DNA from 3 places in the Pseudomonas sp. H2_D02 genome. Region 1 is predicted to be linked to each of the others. Evidence: riboswitches for the same ligand, from Rfam matches in the RefSeq annotation. Region 1 holds a riboswitch; each other region holds the start of a gene.
The links. Region 1 has a riboswitch for cobalamin ahead of cobO (cob(I)yrinic acid a,c-diamide adenosyltransferase). Riboswitches for the same ligand answer to the same signal wherever they lie in the genome.

Region 1 (4,635 bases):
CGCCCAGGGCTTCGGCGGTGCGGATGCGCTCTTCTTCCACCAAGTGCTGGATCTCGCCCCGCAAGGCGCGATTGCTGATACGGATGAATCGCCACGGTTGCATCAGCCCGACGCTGGGGGCCTGGTGCGCGGCTTCCAGCAGGCGGCGCAGTAATTGCGGCTCGACGGTGCCGCCGTTAAAATGGCGCATGTCACGGCGTTCGGCGATGGCGCGGTAGACGGCTTCGCGTTCGGCCAGGGAGAAATCGTTGTCAGTCATGGCCTCTTCGCGAGCAAGCTCGCTCCCACACCGGTAGGCGTTGTACTTGAGATCACACGATCCCCTGTGGGAGCGAGCTTGCTCGCGATAGCGACCTGAAGATCAGGCGCAAACAACGCGGCAACCGCCCTCGGATTGGACGGAAAATAGAAATGGACGTAGGAAGCCGTCATTCGTCCTTGTCGGAAAACCGCCTCCGCTCCCCGTCCGCCATTGGGGCTGTGCCCACGGGCAATCGGCTCAAGCTCGGTACTGGTCAGCGAATGATGGTAGGTATGCCCGCGCAGGGTACCTTCCGGCAAATCCACCGATTGCAGCGCGAGGGCGGCCAGGCGCTTCTGCATCTGCGCATCCCCGGCCAGCAAACCCAGCAGTTCGGCGCGGACGCCTTCAACGTCGGTCAACGAATCAAGCAGATACAGCATGCCGCCACATTCGGCGAGCAGCGGTTTGCCGGCCGCATGGTGGGCACGGATCGCTGCCAGCATCGGCGCGTTCTGCGCCAGGGCGACGTGGTGCAGTTCGGGATAACCGCCAGGCAGATAAAGACTGTCCGCCTCTGGCAATTGGGTATCGTGAATCGGCGAAAAGAAACTCAACTGCGCGCCCATGGCCCGCAGCAGATCGAGGCTCGCGCCGTAAGTGAAGGCAAACGCCTCGTCCCTGGCGACAGCGATGCGCACACCGTCGAGCCACGGCTCGACAACGGTCATCTCCGGAGCCGCGAATTCAACGCTGGGCGGCAGAGCCACTTCACAACTGCTGGCCAACGCCTCGGCGGCAGCGTCCAGGCGAACGTCCAGGTCGTTCAACTCACTGGCCTGGACCAGCCCGAGATGACGGCTTGGCAACTCGATGCCGGTTTCCCGTGACAACGCGCCATACCAGCGCAAGCCCTCGGTCAGGCTGCCTTCGAGCAATTGCGCATGACGCAAGGTCCCGACCCGGTTGGCCAAGACCCCGGCGAACGGGAGGTCCGGTTGATAACGCGCCAGGCCCAGGGCCAAAGCGCCGAAGGTCTGGGCCATGGCCGTGCCGTCGATCACCGCGAGTACCGGCACGCCGAAATGCCGCGCCAGGTCGGCGCTGGACGGCGTGCCGTCGAACAGCCCCATCACGCCTTCGATCAGGATCAGGTCCGCTTCGGCGGCAGCCTCCCACAACAGCCGGCGACTTTCCTGCTCGCCGACCATCCACATGTCCAATTGATAGACCGGCGCGCCACTGGCTCGCTCAAGGATCATCGGGTCGAGAAAGTCCGGACCACACTTGAACACCCGCACCTTGCGCCCCTGGTTGCGGTGCAACCGTGCGAGGGCGGCGGTGACGGTGGTCTTGCCCTGGCCGGAAGCCGGGGCGGCAATCAACACCGCCGGACAATGGCGGCTGGTCATCGGCGCATCGCTCACAATTCGACGCCTTTCTGCGCCTTGATGCCGGCCTGGAACGCATGCTTGATCATGCCCATTTCGGTCACGGTATCGGCCAACTCGATCATCTCGGGCTTGGCGCCGCGACCGGTCACCACCACATGCTGCATGGGCGGTCGGGCTTGCAGATCGCTCAGGACTTGATCGAGGTCTAGGTAGCCGTGCTTGAGGGCGATGTTCAGCTCATCGAGTACCACGAGGCCAATGGCCGGGTCGCTGAGCAACTGACGCGACACAGCCCAGGCGGCTTCGGCGGCGGCGATGTCGCGCTGGCGGTCCTGGGTTTCCCAGGTGAAGCCTTCACCCATGACATGAAAGCGCACCTGCTCGGGGAAGCGGCGGAAGAACAGCTCCTCGCCGGTGCTGTTGCGCCCCTTGATGAACTGCACCACGCCGCATTGCATGCCATGGCCCATGGCCCGGGCCAGCATGCCGAATGCCGAACTGCTCTTGCCCTTACCGTTGCCGGTCAGCACCAGCAGCAGGCCGCACTCGTTCGGCGAGTTGGCGATGCGCTCGTCAATCACGGCTTTCTTGCGCAGCATGCGCGCCAGGTGGCGTTCGTCGCGATCGGGCGTGTCGGTCATGGGGGAGCTCTCCGTTGGGACTGGATAACGGCGGGCGGGCAAAAAAAGGACGGCAATGAGCCTGGCATCGCCCACCGTGATGCCGTTGGATGAATCAGGCCGGTCTCCGGGCTCATGAGCGGCATAACGCCTGGCTGCGCGCCTTCCCATGTCCTGGAACACAGTGGCTTAGGCACAGCGTTGACTCATTTACCGTTGCGGGGGCAGCGCCGGGTTTGTGTGCACGCACCGGCTTCCCTGTTTCACCCTATCGGCCATTGCCATAGAGCACCTGAAACAAGCCGCGAAGGTTAGAGGGTTGGGGGTGGAGCGTCAATTAAAGCCGCGACGGCCATCACCTGGGACATTGGCCCGGATCAATAAACTGACGTCAATCTTGTGTGATGCTGCGGCAAGTGATATCAAAGAGACACCATGACCCGATATCACAAGAACAAGAGGGCAAACGCATGCAAGGCATGATCATCAGCAATCCGAAGCTGGAATTCCTGCGCCCGGTGTTGGAACGCTGGTTCGACTGTATCGACCGCTACAACGCCGTGCGCGGCGATAGCGACACACCTTATTGGCACGATGAAAAAGCCAACCTCGGGTTGCTGTCGGCCGCCGCCTGGATGGCTGAGATGGTCACGCTGCAGGACGCGTCCACGCGCAAACAGAACGAAGAAGGCGAACGCAACGCCCGCGCCGACCTGTTGATTGCCAGTACCGATGAACGCGCCTTCATCCAGGCGACCCAACGCTGGCCGAAGGTCAACAACCTGAACCTGACCCAACCGCTGCTGGAAGCCACCAGCGACGCCAAGCGCATCAGCTATGCCAGCGACTTGAAGCTCGGCTGCCTGTTCGTCGCCCCGCAAAAAGCCCAGCAGAGCGCCACGCCCGAAGAACTGCAGGACATGATCGATGACCTGCAGAAAGAAAACACCTGCGCCGTGGCCTGGTATTTCCCCTATGCCTATCGCAAATTGCGCAACGAAACCGGGCACTATCACCCTGGCGTCGCGGTGCTGTTAAAGCAGGCCCATGGTTGATCTAGTGGAACCTGTGGGAGCGGGCTTGCTCGCGAATGCGGTGGGCCAGTAGGCATAAATAGTGACTGACCCACCGCATTCGCGAGCAAGCCCGCTCCCACCCAGATTTCACTTGGCTAAGCGGCCGCCCGCCATTGAACCATCCCACGTCTACGCTTCTCTATGAATAACACCATGCATTCATAGGGAAGCCCGCATGCTCAAGCCCTCTCATCTTTTGATCGTCGCCCTTGCTACAGGGCTAGTCGCTTGCGGCGAGTCTTCCACCTTGCAGGTTTCCGATGGGATCGGCCCGTCGCCGAAACTGCCCGAGCCGAACAAGACCCTGATCCCCACGGTGAATATCGCCGAAGCCGTCGGCTGGCCGGACGGCGCCAAGCCAACCCCGGCCCAAGGCCTGAAGGTAGTGGCGTTCGCCGAGGGGCTGGATCATCCACGCTGGCTCTATGTCCTGCCCAATGGCGATGTATTGGTGGCGGAAACCAACGCACCGCCCAAGCCCGACGATGCCAAGGGCATTCGTGGCTGGGTCATGAAAAAAGTCATGGGACGCGCCGGCGCTGGGGTGCCAAGCCCCAACCGCATTACGTTGCTGCGCGATGCAAACCATGACGGCGTTGCTGAAACCCGGACGATCTTCCTGGAAAATCTCAACTCACCGTTCGGCATGACGATGGTAGGCAATGAGCTGTACGTGGCCGATACCGATCGGTTGATTCGCTTCCCTTATAAGGAAGGCGACACGAAGATCACGGCACAGCCGACCAAAGTGGCCGATTTGCCGGGCGGCACGCTCAACCACCACTGGACCAAGAACGTGATCGCCAGCCGGGACGGCAGCAAGCTGTACGTCACCACGGGCTCGAACAGCAACGTTGCGGAAAATGGCATGGAGGCGGAAGAAGGCCGCGCGGCGATCTGGGAGGTGGACCGGGCCACCGGCGCTCATCGCATTTTCGCCTCGGGCTTGCGCAACCCCAACGGCCTCGCATGGGAGCCCCGCAGTGGCGCGTTGTGGACCGCGGTAAACGAACGGGACGAGATTGGCAGTGACCTGGTGCCGGACTACATCACCTCGGTGAAGGATGGCGGCTTCTATGGCTGGCCCTACAGTTATTACGGGCAGAACGTCGATATCCGGGTCGAGCCACAAAACCCCGAGCGGGTGGCCAAGGCCATTGCCCCCGACTATGCCGTCGGCCCTCACACGGCGTCATTGGGCCTGGCCTTCGCCGAAGGCAGCACCTTGCCCGCGCCCTTCACCGAAGGGGCCTTCGTCGGGCAGCACGGCTCCTGGAACCGCAAGCCCCACAGTGGTTATAAAG
Region 2 (4,635 bases), 850 kb from region 1:
GGCGTGTCCAGGCCGACGCCGTTGCCGATGCGCCCGTCCCGGGTCGGGTAGTTGGCGAGGATCAGCGCCACCCGTTTTTCGCTGTTGGGCAGGCGCGCCAAGGTGGTCCAGCGCCGGGCCAGTCCGGCGACAAAATCCATGCGCTCGGGCACCGCCCGGTAGCACACCACGTCGCTTTGGCTGCGCTCGCTGCGCCAGGCCAGGTCCTTGAAGCTGATGGGCCGGCTGATGATGCGTCCGTCCAGTTCCGGCAAGGCGATGTGCATCGCCAGGTCCCGCGGGCCCAGGCCTTGTTCGCTGGCGCGCCAGCCGGGTTCGTTGTCCTGGGCGCAGATCGCCTGGATCACCGGGATATCGCGACGAAACGGCCGCAGGTGCGGTGCTTCCGGACTGGATTGCGCGAAGCCGGTGGTATTGAGAATCACCCCCGCCGCTACCTCGTCCAGCCAGTCTTCTACCTGGGCCAGACAGGCGGGTTCCTTGAGGCTCGCCACCGCGATCGGCAACGGATTGAGCCCCGCCGCTTGCAGGCGCTGGCAGAACACATCGATGAACGCGGTGTTCGCGGCTTGCAGGTGCGAGCGATAAAACAACAGCGCCGCCACCGGTTCGCCGGCCTGCCAATTGGCTTGCCAGTCGTTCAGGGTCGCGTTGTTTTTTTCCGGATGATAGATCGCCGTGCGCGCCAGGGGCTGGGGCTCGCCCCACGAATAATCGCGGCCAAACCATTGGCTGCCGAGATGACGGAACAGGTTGAGCGCGTTGTCCAGCCCGCCCTGGCGGAGAAATTGCCAGAGCCGGTCGCGATCTTCGACAGGCACGTTGCTCAAGTCGCTGAGCTCCGGGTCCGGGCGGTCGTCCCCCGGCACCAGGATCAATTGCACACCGCGTCCGGCCAGTTCCATCAGCCGCTCGATGCCGTAGCGCCAATAGCCGATGCCGCCGTGCAGCGACAGCAAGATGACCTTGGCGTGTTGCAGCACGTCTTCGAAATACAGGTCCACCGACGCGTGGTTCTGCACCTGCATCGGGTTGGCGAGGCGGAACTGCGGGTAGTCGTCCGGCAACTGCCGCGCCGCTTCGGCCAGCAGTGCCAGGCTGGAATCGCCGCTGCACAGGATCACCAGCTCGGCAGGGGTTTGCCCGAGGTCGGCGATGTTGTCATCCGACACGAAACCGCCGGGCTGGGTCCTGAGCAGGTGCATGGCTCAGGCGCTGAGGGCAGCGCGCAACTGCGCTTCGAGCAGCCCGGCGTCCAGGTCCTGGCCGATCAATACCAGCCGCGTGACCCGCGCTTCGTCGGCGCCCCACTGGCGGTCGAAGTGCTTGTCGAAGCGCGTGCCGACGCCTTGGATCAGCAGGCGCATCGGCTTGTTCGGGATGGCTGCGAAACCCTTGACCCGCAGCACGTCGTGCTGGACCACCAGTTGCGTCAACGCGTCCAGCAGCAGGCTTTCGTCAGCCTGGGGCAGTTCGATGGAAATCGAATCGAAGGCATCGTGATCGTGATCGTGATCGTCGTCATCGCCGTCATGGTGGTGGTCGTGATGGCTGTGGCGGCTGTCGATGTGTTCTTCGGAGCCCGCGCCCAAGCCGATCAGAACGTCCAGCGGCAGGCGACCACTGCTGGCTTCGATGACCTTGACCGCTGGCGGCAGTTCTTCGGCGACTTCCAGGCGCACTTTTGCCAGGTCCTCGGGGTTGATCAGGTCGGCTTTGTTGAGGATCACCAGGTCGGCGCTCGCCAGTTGATCGGCGAACAGCTCGTGCAGCGGCGATTCATGGTCGAGGTTCGGGTCCAGCTTGCGCTGGGCATCGACCTTATCCGGGAACGCGGCGAAGGTGCCGGCGGCGACGGCCGGGCTGTCCACCACGGTGATGACCGCATCGACGGTGCAGGCGCTGCGGATTTCAGGCCATTGGAAGGCCTGGACCAGCGGCTTGGGCAAGGCCAGGCCGGAGGTTTCGATGAGGATGTGGTCGAGGTCGCCGCGACGGGCCACCAGTTCGCGCATCACCGGGAAGAACTCTTCCTGCACCGTGCAGCACAGGCAGCCGTTGGCCAGTTCATAGACGCGGCCGTTGGCTTCTTCTTCGGTGCAACCGATGGAGCACTGCTTGAGGATCTCGCCGTCGATGCCCAGTTCGCCGAATTCATTGACGATGACCGCGATGCGCCGGCCCTGGGCGTTGTCGAGCATGTGCCGCAGCAAGGTGGTCTTACCCGAGCCGAGGAAACCGGTGACGATGGTGACGGGGAGTTTGGCCAGTGTTTTCATCGGATGCCCTTTGGCAAGGTGGCGGGCAAACGGGACGACAACCGCAGGCACGGGCGTGCGCGGAAGATTTCGCCACCGGATCACCCCGCCCGGTTGTAGTGAGAATCTGTTGTCGAGGCAGGTCTCCTGGCTGACGGCGGGCCAGGCAGGCTTTTATCCAAAGCCTGGGCTGACAATTTGCTGCGCCTTCCCGTGCGCCCGTTGTAACAGGGCATGCACAGTGGCCTTGCAGAAACGGCACCGTTCACAGTTGCGGGGGCAGCCGCGGCTTGGACCGCGTTCCCTTCTTAGCTTCGGCACATGCCGAAGAACCTCGAAGGCGCAAGGCTACGCAGGGAGTGCGGGCGGGTCAATGTCCGAAGGCAATCTGCGATGCCTGATGCGTCCTGGCGACTACCGCGCGGGCGAATTCAGCGGGCCGCCACCCGCCAGAGCCGCGCGATGTCCCGGGCCCGCTCGGCCAGCAGGCGCGGCGCATCGGTGCAGGCCTCTTGCAGCGTCATCGGCCCGTTCGCCAGGGCAAACGCGGCATCGATGCCGTGCTCATAGAGCGCTTCGTAGCCCTCCCCCAGCGTGCCGGCGACGACCAGCACCGGCACGCCGTGGCGCTGGGCGATGCGGGCCACGCCAAACGGGGTCTTGCCGCGCAGCGCCTGGGCGTCGAAACGGCCTTCGCCGGTGATCACCAGGTCGGCACCGCTGATGGCATCGGCCAGGCCGGTCAATTGCGCGACGACTTCCACACCGGTGCGAAACTGCGCCTTGAGGAAAGCCTTGGCGGCAAAGCCCAGGCCGCCGGCGGCGCCGCTGCCGGGTTCGTCGCGAACGTCACGGTCAAGCACCTGGGCACAGTGTCCGGCGAAGTGCGCCAGCGCCCGGTCAAGTTGCTGCACCTGTTCGCCGGAGGCGCCTTTCTGCGGGCCGAACACGGCTGAAGCGCCATGGGGGCCGCAGAGCGGGTTGTCGACGTCAGCGGCGATTTCGAAACACACGCCGGCCAGACGCGGGTCCAATTGGCTCAGGTCGATGTGCGCCAGTTTGCCGAGGGCCAGGCCGCCGGGCGGCAGCGTCTGGCCCTGGTCGTCGAGCAACGCCACGCCCAAGGCCTGCATCGCCCCGGCGCCGCCGTCGTTGGTGGCGCTGCCGCCTATTGCCAGAATGACCCGGCTAGCGCCTTCATCCAGGGCGGCGCGGATCAGTTCGCCGGTGCCAAAGGTGCTGCTGGAACAAGCATCGCGCTGCCCCGGTGGCACCAATTGCAAGCCGCTGGCCTCAGCCATCTCGATGATTGCCGTGCGGCTTTGCGGCAGCCAGCCCCAACGGGCCTCGACGGCGGCTCCCAGCGGGCCACGGACCCGGTTTTCACGCCACTGGCCGTTGCAGGCCGCAAGCACCGCCTCCACCGTTCCCTCGCCGCCGTCAGCCATTGGGCACTTGATCAACTGCGCATCCGGCCAGACCTGGGCCAACCCTTGCGCGACGGCGTCCGCCACGCCCTGGGCGCTGAGACTGTCCTTGAACGAGTCGGGGGCGATGATTATTTTCATTTTTGTTCTCCGGTTCCGATGCACAGCATGCTGCCAGCTGACCGTAACCGTGACGCCGGTCCGCCGCACAAAAATCTTGGAGCATTATTGGTCAAATTCACAAAGGCTGGGTCGCATAGCGTGTGGCCAGCGCATCTGTGGCGAGGGAGCTTGCTCCCGCTCGGCTGCGTAGCGGCCGCTTTTTTGGGGCCGCTGCGCGACCCAGCGAGAGCAAGCTCCCTCGCCACGGGGTTATGAGTCAATTGCACCCCACATAGGTTATGTGGGGGTATCGACGGTCTGTGGCAACAACTGGACGCCCAGGTACAACGCCAACATCCCATCCAGCCTGAGCGGGTCGACGCCGCTGAGTTCGGCGATGCGCTCCATGCGATAGCGCAGGCTGTTGCGGTGGATGCCCAGGGCGTCGGCGCAGGCCTGGCTCTGGCCGTCGTGTTCGCACCAGCTTCGCAGTGTAGCCAGCAGTTGGCCGTTGCTGTCCTTGGCGATGACTTTGCGCAACGGGGTCAGCAGCTCGTCCAGCGCATCGTCGCTGCGATGCCGCCAGAGCATCACCGGCAGACGATAGCGATTGAGGATCAACAAGCGTGACTGCGGCAGGACATCGCGCCCATACGCCAGCAAATCCGCCACCCGCCGGTAGCAACGGCGCAGGCCCGCCAAGCCTTCGGCCTGCCCACCCACAGCGATTCGAAGAATATTCCAGCCCAAGCCGTCGAGCTTGCCCAGCAGGCGCTCGTTCTCCACCGAAGCCGTGACCGGCCGGCACCAGAGCAATGAGGATTTGGACGGAGTCAGGCACCAACTGT
Region 3 (4,635 bases), 730 kb from region 1:
CCTGGACGATGCGGTGGTCGACTATGCCACTGACCGCATGGGCGGCCAGCTGACCATCAAGGCGCCGAACGCGAAAGTGCCGATGGTCAACGCCGACAGCCCGGTCAACGAGCGCATCAACTATTACCTGCAAACCGAGATCAACCCGGGGCTGGCCAGCCACGGCGGCCAGGTATCGCTGATCGACGTGGTGGAAGATGGCATCGCCGTGCTCCAGTTCGGCGGCGGCTGCCAGGGCTGCGGCCAGGCCGACGTGACTTTGAAGGAAGGCATCGAGCGCACCTTGCTCGAGCGCATTCCGGAACTCAAGGGCGTGCGCGACGTGACCGACCACACGCAGAAAGAAAACGCCTACTACTGATAGGTGTTCGCTGCGCGCAAAACACTGTGGCGAGGGAGCTTGCTCCCGCTCGATTGCGTAGCAATCGCAAGGCAACCCGCACGTCTTCCGTGATGGACGCGTGAGTCGCCTGGGGACCGCTTCGCGGTCCAGCGGGAGCAAGCTCCCTCGCCACAACAGCCTCTGCGATTCCTGTGGGAGCGGGTTTACCCGCGAAGGGGCCAGCCCATCCGACATCATTACTGGCTGATCCACCGCCTTCGTCGGATCGCCGCCCGGAGCAGGCTCGCTCCCACAAGGGATCCGGGTGTGCCGACAGGTCAGGGCCTGTAGAGATGCGCATGCCCGGCGCGGTACAGCGATGATTCGCTGAATACATCATTGCCCAATACCCTTCCCACCAGGATCAATGCCGTACGCCTGAAGCCCTTGGCCTGTACCTTCCCGGCGATGTCCTCCAGCGTCCCCACCACCCAATCCTGATCCGGCCACGTCGCCCGGTGAATCACCGCAATCGGACAATCCGCGCCGTAGTGGGGCAGTAGCTCGTCGACTATTTTTTCCAGGTGGTTGACCCCCAAGTGGATCGCCATGGTCGCCCCGTGTTGCGCCAGGCTGGCCAGCTCTTCTCCCGTGGGCATGGCGGTTTTGTCCGCGTAACGGGTCAGGATCACGCTCTGGGACACGTCGGGCAAGGTCAACTCGGCACCGAGCAGGGCGGCGCAGGCTGACGTGGCGGTTACGCCGGGGATGATTTCGAAAGGAATGTCCAGTTCGCGCAGACAGCGGATCTGCTCGCCGATGGCGCCGTAAAGGCTTGGGTCGCCGGAATGCACACGGGCCACGTCGTGCCCCTTGAGATGGGCGTCTTTGATCAGCTCGATAATCTGTTCCAGATGCAGCTCGGCACTGTTGATCACTTGTTCGGCGCAGTGGCCGTCCAGCACGGCTGCCGGAACGAGGGATCCTGCATAGATAATCACGGCGCAACTGCGAATCAGCCGCTGACCCTTGACGGTGATCAGTTCCGGATCGCCGGGGCCGGCACCGATGAAGAAGACGGTCATGACCGGTTTCCTGTTGAGTGGGGGTGCATGAGCAGCGCTCATGATTCCAGCGGCGATTATCGAGTGTTACGAAGCCGTCGCCAATGCCAGCGTGGCTTGTGCAGCCTTCTGGCGGGTAACCAGTAAACTCGCGGGGGAAGAACCCCATCGATCGGCCAGCGCGAGGGCGGCGCTTTCGGCGACGCCGTGGCAGCCCGTACGCTCAAAGGCAATCTCGGACAGATGACTGAGCCGTGCTTGATAGCCTGCCAGCTCCTCGGCAGTGAAACACGTCAGCGGCAGTGACAATTGCGCCGCCAGTTCCAACAGCCCAGGTTCGTCACGCTTGAGCTCGATGCTGGCCAACGCCCGTACCTGATCAAGCGTGATGCCGTGGGCCTGCAAAGTCTGGTCAAGCAGCGCCCGCAATACACTGGCCGGGCAACCGCGCTGGCAGCCGAGGCCGACCACCAGGATCGGCCTGCCGTTCATGCGTCGTGGTGGGCCTGGGCGCTCCGGCGAAACAGCCAGGCGCTGATCAGGCCCAAGGCCAGCCAGAATGCAACATTGGTCAATTGCGAGGCGAGCTTGAACTCACTTTCCAGCGCCTCGGGAGCCAGCATCGAATGCACTTCGGGCTGGGGCGCGCCGATTACATGAGGCGTCACCAGGATGGCGAGGCCCAGCAACTTCAACAGCCAATGCCGACCGAATGCAATCAGTGCGATGCCCACTGCCGTGGACGCCGCCGTGCCGATCCACCACATTTGCCGCTGGGCCAGATCCGCCGCTGCCGTGCCGGGTAATTCCGGTGGCAGGCCGAGAGTCGGCGCCAGCACGAAAGTCGCATAACCGGCCAGTCCCCAAAGCAAGCCCTGGGACGTCCGCGTCGGTGCACGCAAGGTGTACAGGCCCGCCAGCATCAGCGCAAAACCCACCGCGACCACCAGATTGCCGCCCGTCGTGGACAGTACACGCTGCCAGCCGTCTTCCGGTTCCCAGGCTTCGGCGTCATGGCTATGTGCAGCCCCAGCGGCATGTTCATGGACCTCGGTCGCCGGGGCCTTCTCGAAAGTCTCCGCCTGGAGAATCAGCGGCGACACCCAGAAACTTTGCAGCAGAGTCAGCAGCAGGGCGGCCAGTAGCCCGCTGAAACCAGCGGTTTGCGCGATACGCTTGATCATGTCGGCAGCACTCAGTGGCACGGGAACGCGGCGCTGTGCCGTGTGTCATGGGCTGCGTTGTGCACTGCTTCGATGTGGGAGAAACCGGCGAAATAGACCAGGCCCGCGCCGAGGATCGAGGCGAGGACCGCCGCGCTCAGGCGCTGGCTCAGGGTAACGGTGCTGCTGGTGGAGCGGGCGGTGCTGCTGATGGTCGACATGGCGCTTCCCTCTGGTCTGTCAGCGGGCGGATCGAGCGCAATGAAAACCCGGGCAAAGGCTCGCCGGGATTCGAACAGCGCCCGCCCACCGCGGGTTTGTTGAAAATGAGTCATGGGCCGGTCTCCGGGCTCACGAGGGACAGGGCTTGAGCCGTGCCTGCAAGCGTCACCTTCCCATGCGCATGCACAGTGGATTCGACGCTTCACTCGCTTACCGTTGCGGGGGCAGCACCGGACTGACGTGGCCTTGAAGTAAAGCACACGATTCACCGGTTTCCCGTTTCACCCTGTGAAGGGCACCCAAACTGGCGCACAGGAGACCATGGGCGAGGGCGGGGCGTCAATTGAACACTCCGGGAATATATTTCATCGTCCTCCTGCAAAAAGCCTCAAGCCCAGCCGATAACCCGGTAGGCGTACACATAATTATCCCAATCGATACGCTCAGCGGCATGGACGCTCGACCCACCACCGAGGTCTTCCCATGTCCCTACGTAGCTTGAATATCGCCCCCCGAGCCTTTCTCGGCTTTGCCGTCATTGCGCTATTGGTCGTTGTGCTCGGCGTGTTCGCCGCCAATCGCATGTCCGTCATTCGCCAGGCGTCGGTGGACATGGAGCAGACCCAGTTACCCGCCGTCGGTCACCTGGCCAATGTCCTTGAAAACGTGCTGCGCATGCGCATTCTTTCATTTCGCATCCTGGTCAACCGCGACCCCGCCAGCCTCAGCGAGGCCGAGACCCGCATCGGCGTGCTGGTGGAAAAACTCAACAAGGCGAATGCAGCCTATGCAGCGCTGCCCGCCGAGCCAGATGAAGCTGAGCTGTATAAAGTCTTTTCGAAAACCCTGGAAAACTACCTCCAGGCCCAGAAGGAAATGCTGGATCTATCCCGACAAGACAAGGCCGACGCGTTGCGCAGCCTCATCAACACACGGATCAAGGAAGGCACTGACCAGATGGGCGAGCAACTCAACAAGCTCATTGCAATGAGCGTGGCGGAGGGGCATGAAGCGTCGGACCAGGCCGGCGCCTATTACAACAGCGCCATCACTGGCATTCTCGTCGTCTCGATCATCGCCGCGCTGGCCACCGTGCTGCTGGCCCTGCTGCTGACCCGCAGCATCGTCACGCCCCTGAATCGGGCCCTCGAAGCAGCACGGACCATTGCCGGAGGCAATCTGGTCACCGTTATCACCGACGAGGGCAAGGACGAACCCGCCCGGTTACTCCAGGCCCTCGGCGCGATGCAGGGCAGCCTGCGCCAGACCATCGAGCAGATCGCCGGCTCCGCCACCCAGCTGGGCGCCGCCGCCGAAGAGCTGAGCGCCGTCACCCAGGAATCTTCCCGGGGTTTGCAACAGCAGCACAATGAGATCGAGCAAGCGGCCACCGCCGTCAATGAGATGACCGCCGCCGTCGAAGAAGTCGCCCGCAACGCCGTGTCGACTTCCGAAGCGTCGAACCAGTCGACCCAGGCCGCCCAGGAGGGGCGCACACGGGTAGTGGAAACCGTCGACGCGATCCAGACCATGACCCACGACGTGCAAGCCACCGCCTCGATGATTGAAGGCTTGGCAATCCAGGGCCGCGACATTGGCAAGGTGCTGGACGTGATCCGCGCCATCGCCGAACAGACCAACCTGCTGGCCCTCAACGCCGCCATCGAAGCCGCCCGCGCCGGCGAGGCCGGGCGGGGTTTCGCGGTGGTGGCCGATGAAGTCCGCGCCTTGGCCCATCGCACTGCGCAATCAACCCAGGAAATCGAAAAAATGGTTGCCGGCATCCAGAACGGCACCGGCCAGGCCGTGCAGTCGATGCAGCAAAGCAACCAGCGCACCCAAAGCACCTTGGAACTGGCCCGGG

Region 2: it holds a riboswitch for cobalamin, as region 1 does, so the genes downstream of both, cobW (cobalamin biosynthesis protein CobW) here and cobO (cob(I)yrinic acid a,c-diamide adenosyltransferase) in region 1, are expected to answer to the same signal.
Region 3: it holds a riboswitch for cobalamin, as region 1 does, so the genes downstream of both, AB4N42_RS21175 (CbtB domain-containing protein) here and cobO (cob(I)yrinic acid a,c-diamide adenosyltransferase) in region 1, are expected to answer to the same signal.

The regions. Positions count from the first base shown of each region.
Region 1 is NZ_CP162816.1:5,370,924-5,375,558, forward strand. It holds gene bluB (5,6-dimethylbenzimidazole synthase) at 1-259, opposite strand, end outside; gene AB4N42_RS24620 (cobyrinate a,c-diamide synthase) at 256-1,653, opposite strand; gene cobO (cob(I)yrinic acid a,c-diamide adenosyltransferase) at 1,665-2,276, opposite strand; cobalamin riboswitch at 2,357-2,566, opposite strand; gene AB4N42_RS24630 (hypothetical protein) at 2,726-3,310, shown strand; gene AB4N42_RS24635 (PQQ-dependent sugar dehydrogenase) at 3,507-4,635, shown strand, end outside.
Region 2 is NZ_CP162816.1:4,518,662-4,523,296, forward strand. It holds gene cobN (cobaltochelatase subunit CobN) at 1-1,205, opposite strand, end outside; gene cobW (cobalamin biosynthesis protein CobW) at 1,209-2,279, opposite strand; cobalamin riboswitch at 2,379-2,610, opposite strand; gene AB4N42_RS20550 (glycerate kinase) at 2,690-3,826, opposite strand; gene AB4N42_RS20555 (sugar diacid recognition domain-containing protein) at 4,085-4,635, opposite strand, start outside.
Region 3 is NZ_CP162816.1:4,644,975-4,649,609, reverse strand. It holds gene nfuA (Fe-S biogenesis protein NfuA) at 1-361, shown strand, start outside; gene cobM (precorrin-4 C(11)-methyltransferase) at 661-1,407, opposite strand; gene AB4N42_RS21185 (cobalamin biosynthesis protein) at 1,474-1,878, opposite strand; gene AB4N42_RS21180 (CbtA family protein) at 1,875-2,570, opposite strand; gene AB4N42_RS21175 (CbtB domain-containing protein) at 2,582-2,770, opposite strand; cobalamin riboswitch at 2,869-3,089, opposite strand; gene AB4N42_RS21170 (methyl-accepting chemotaxis protein) at 3,255-4,635, shown strand, end outside.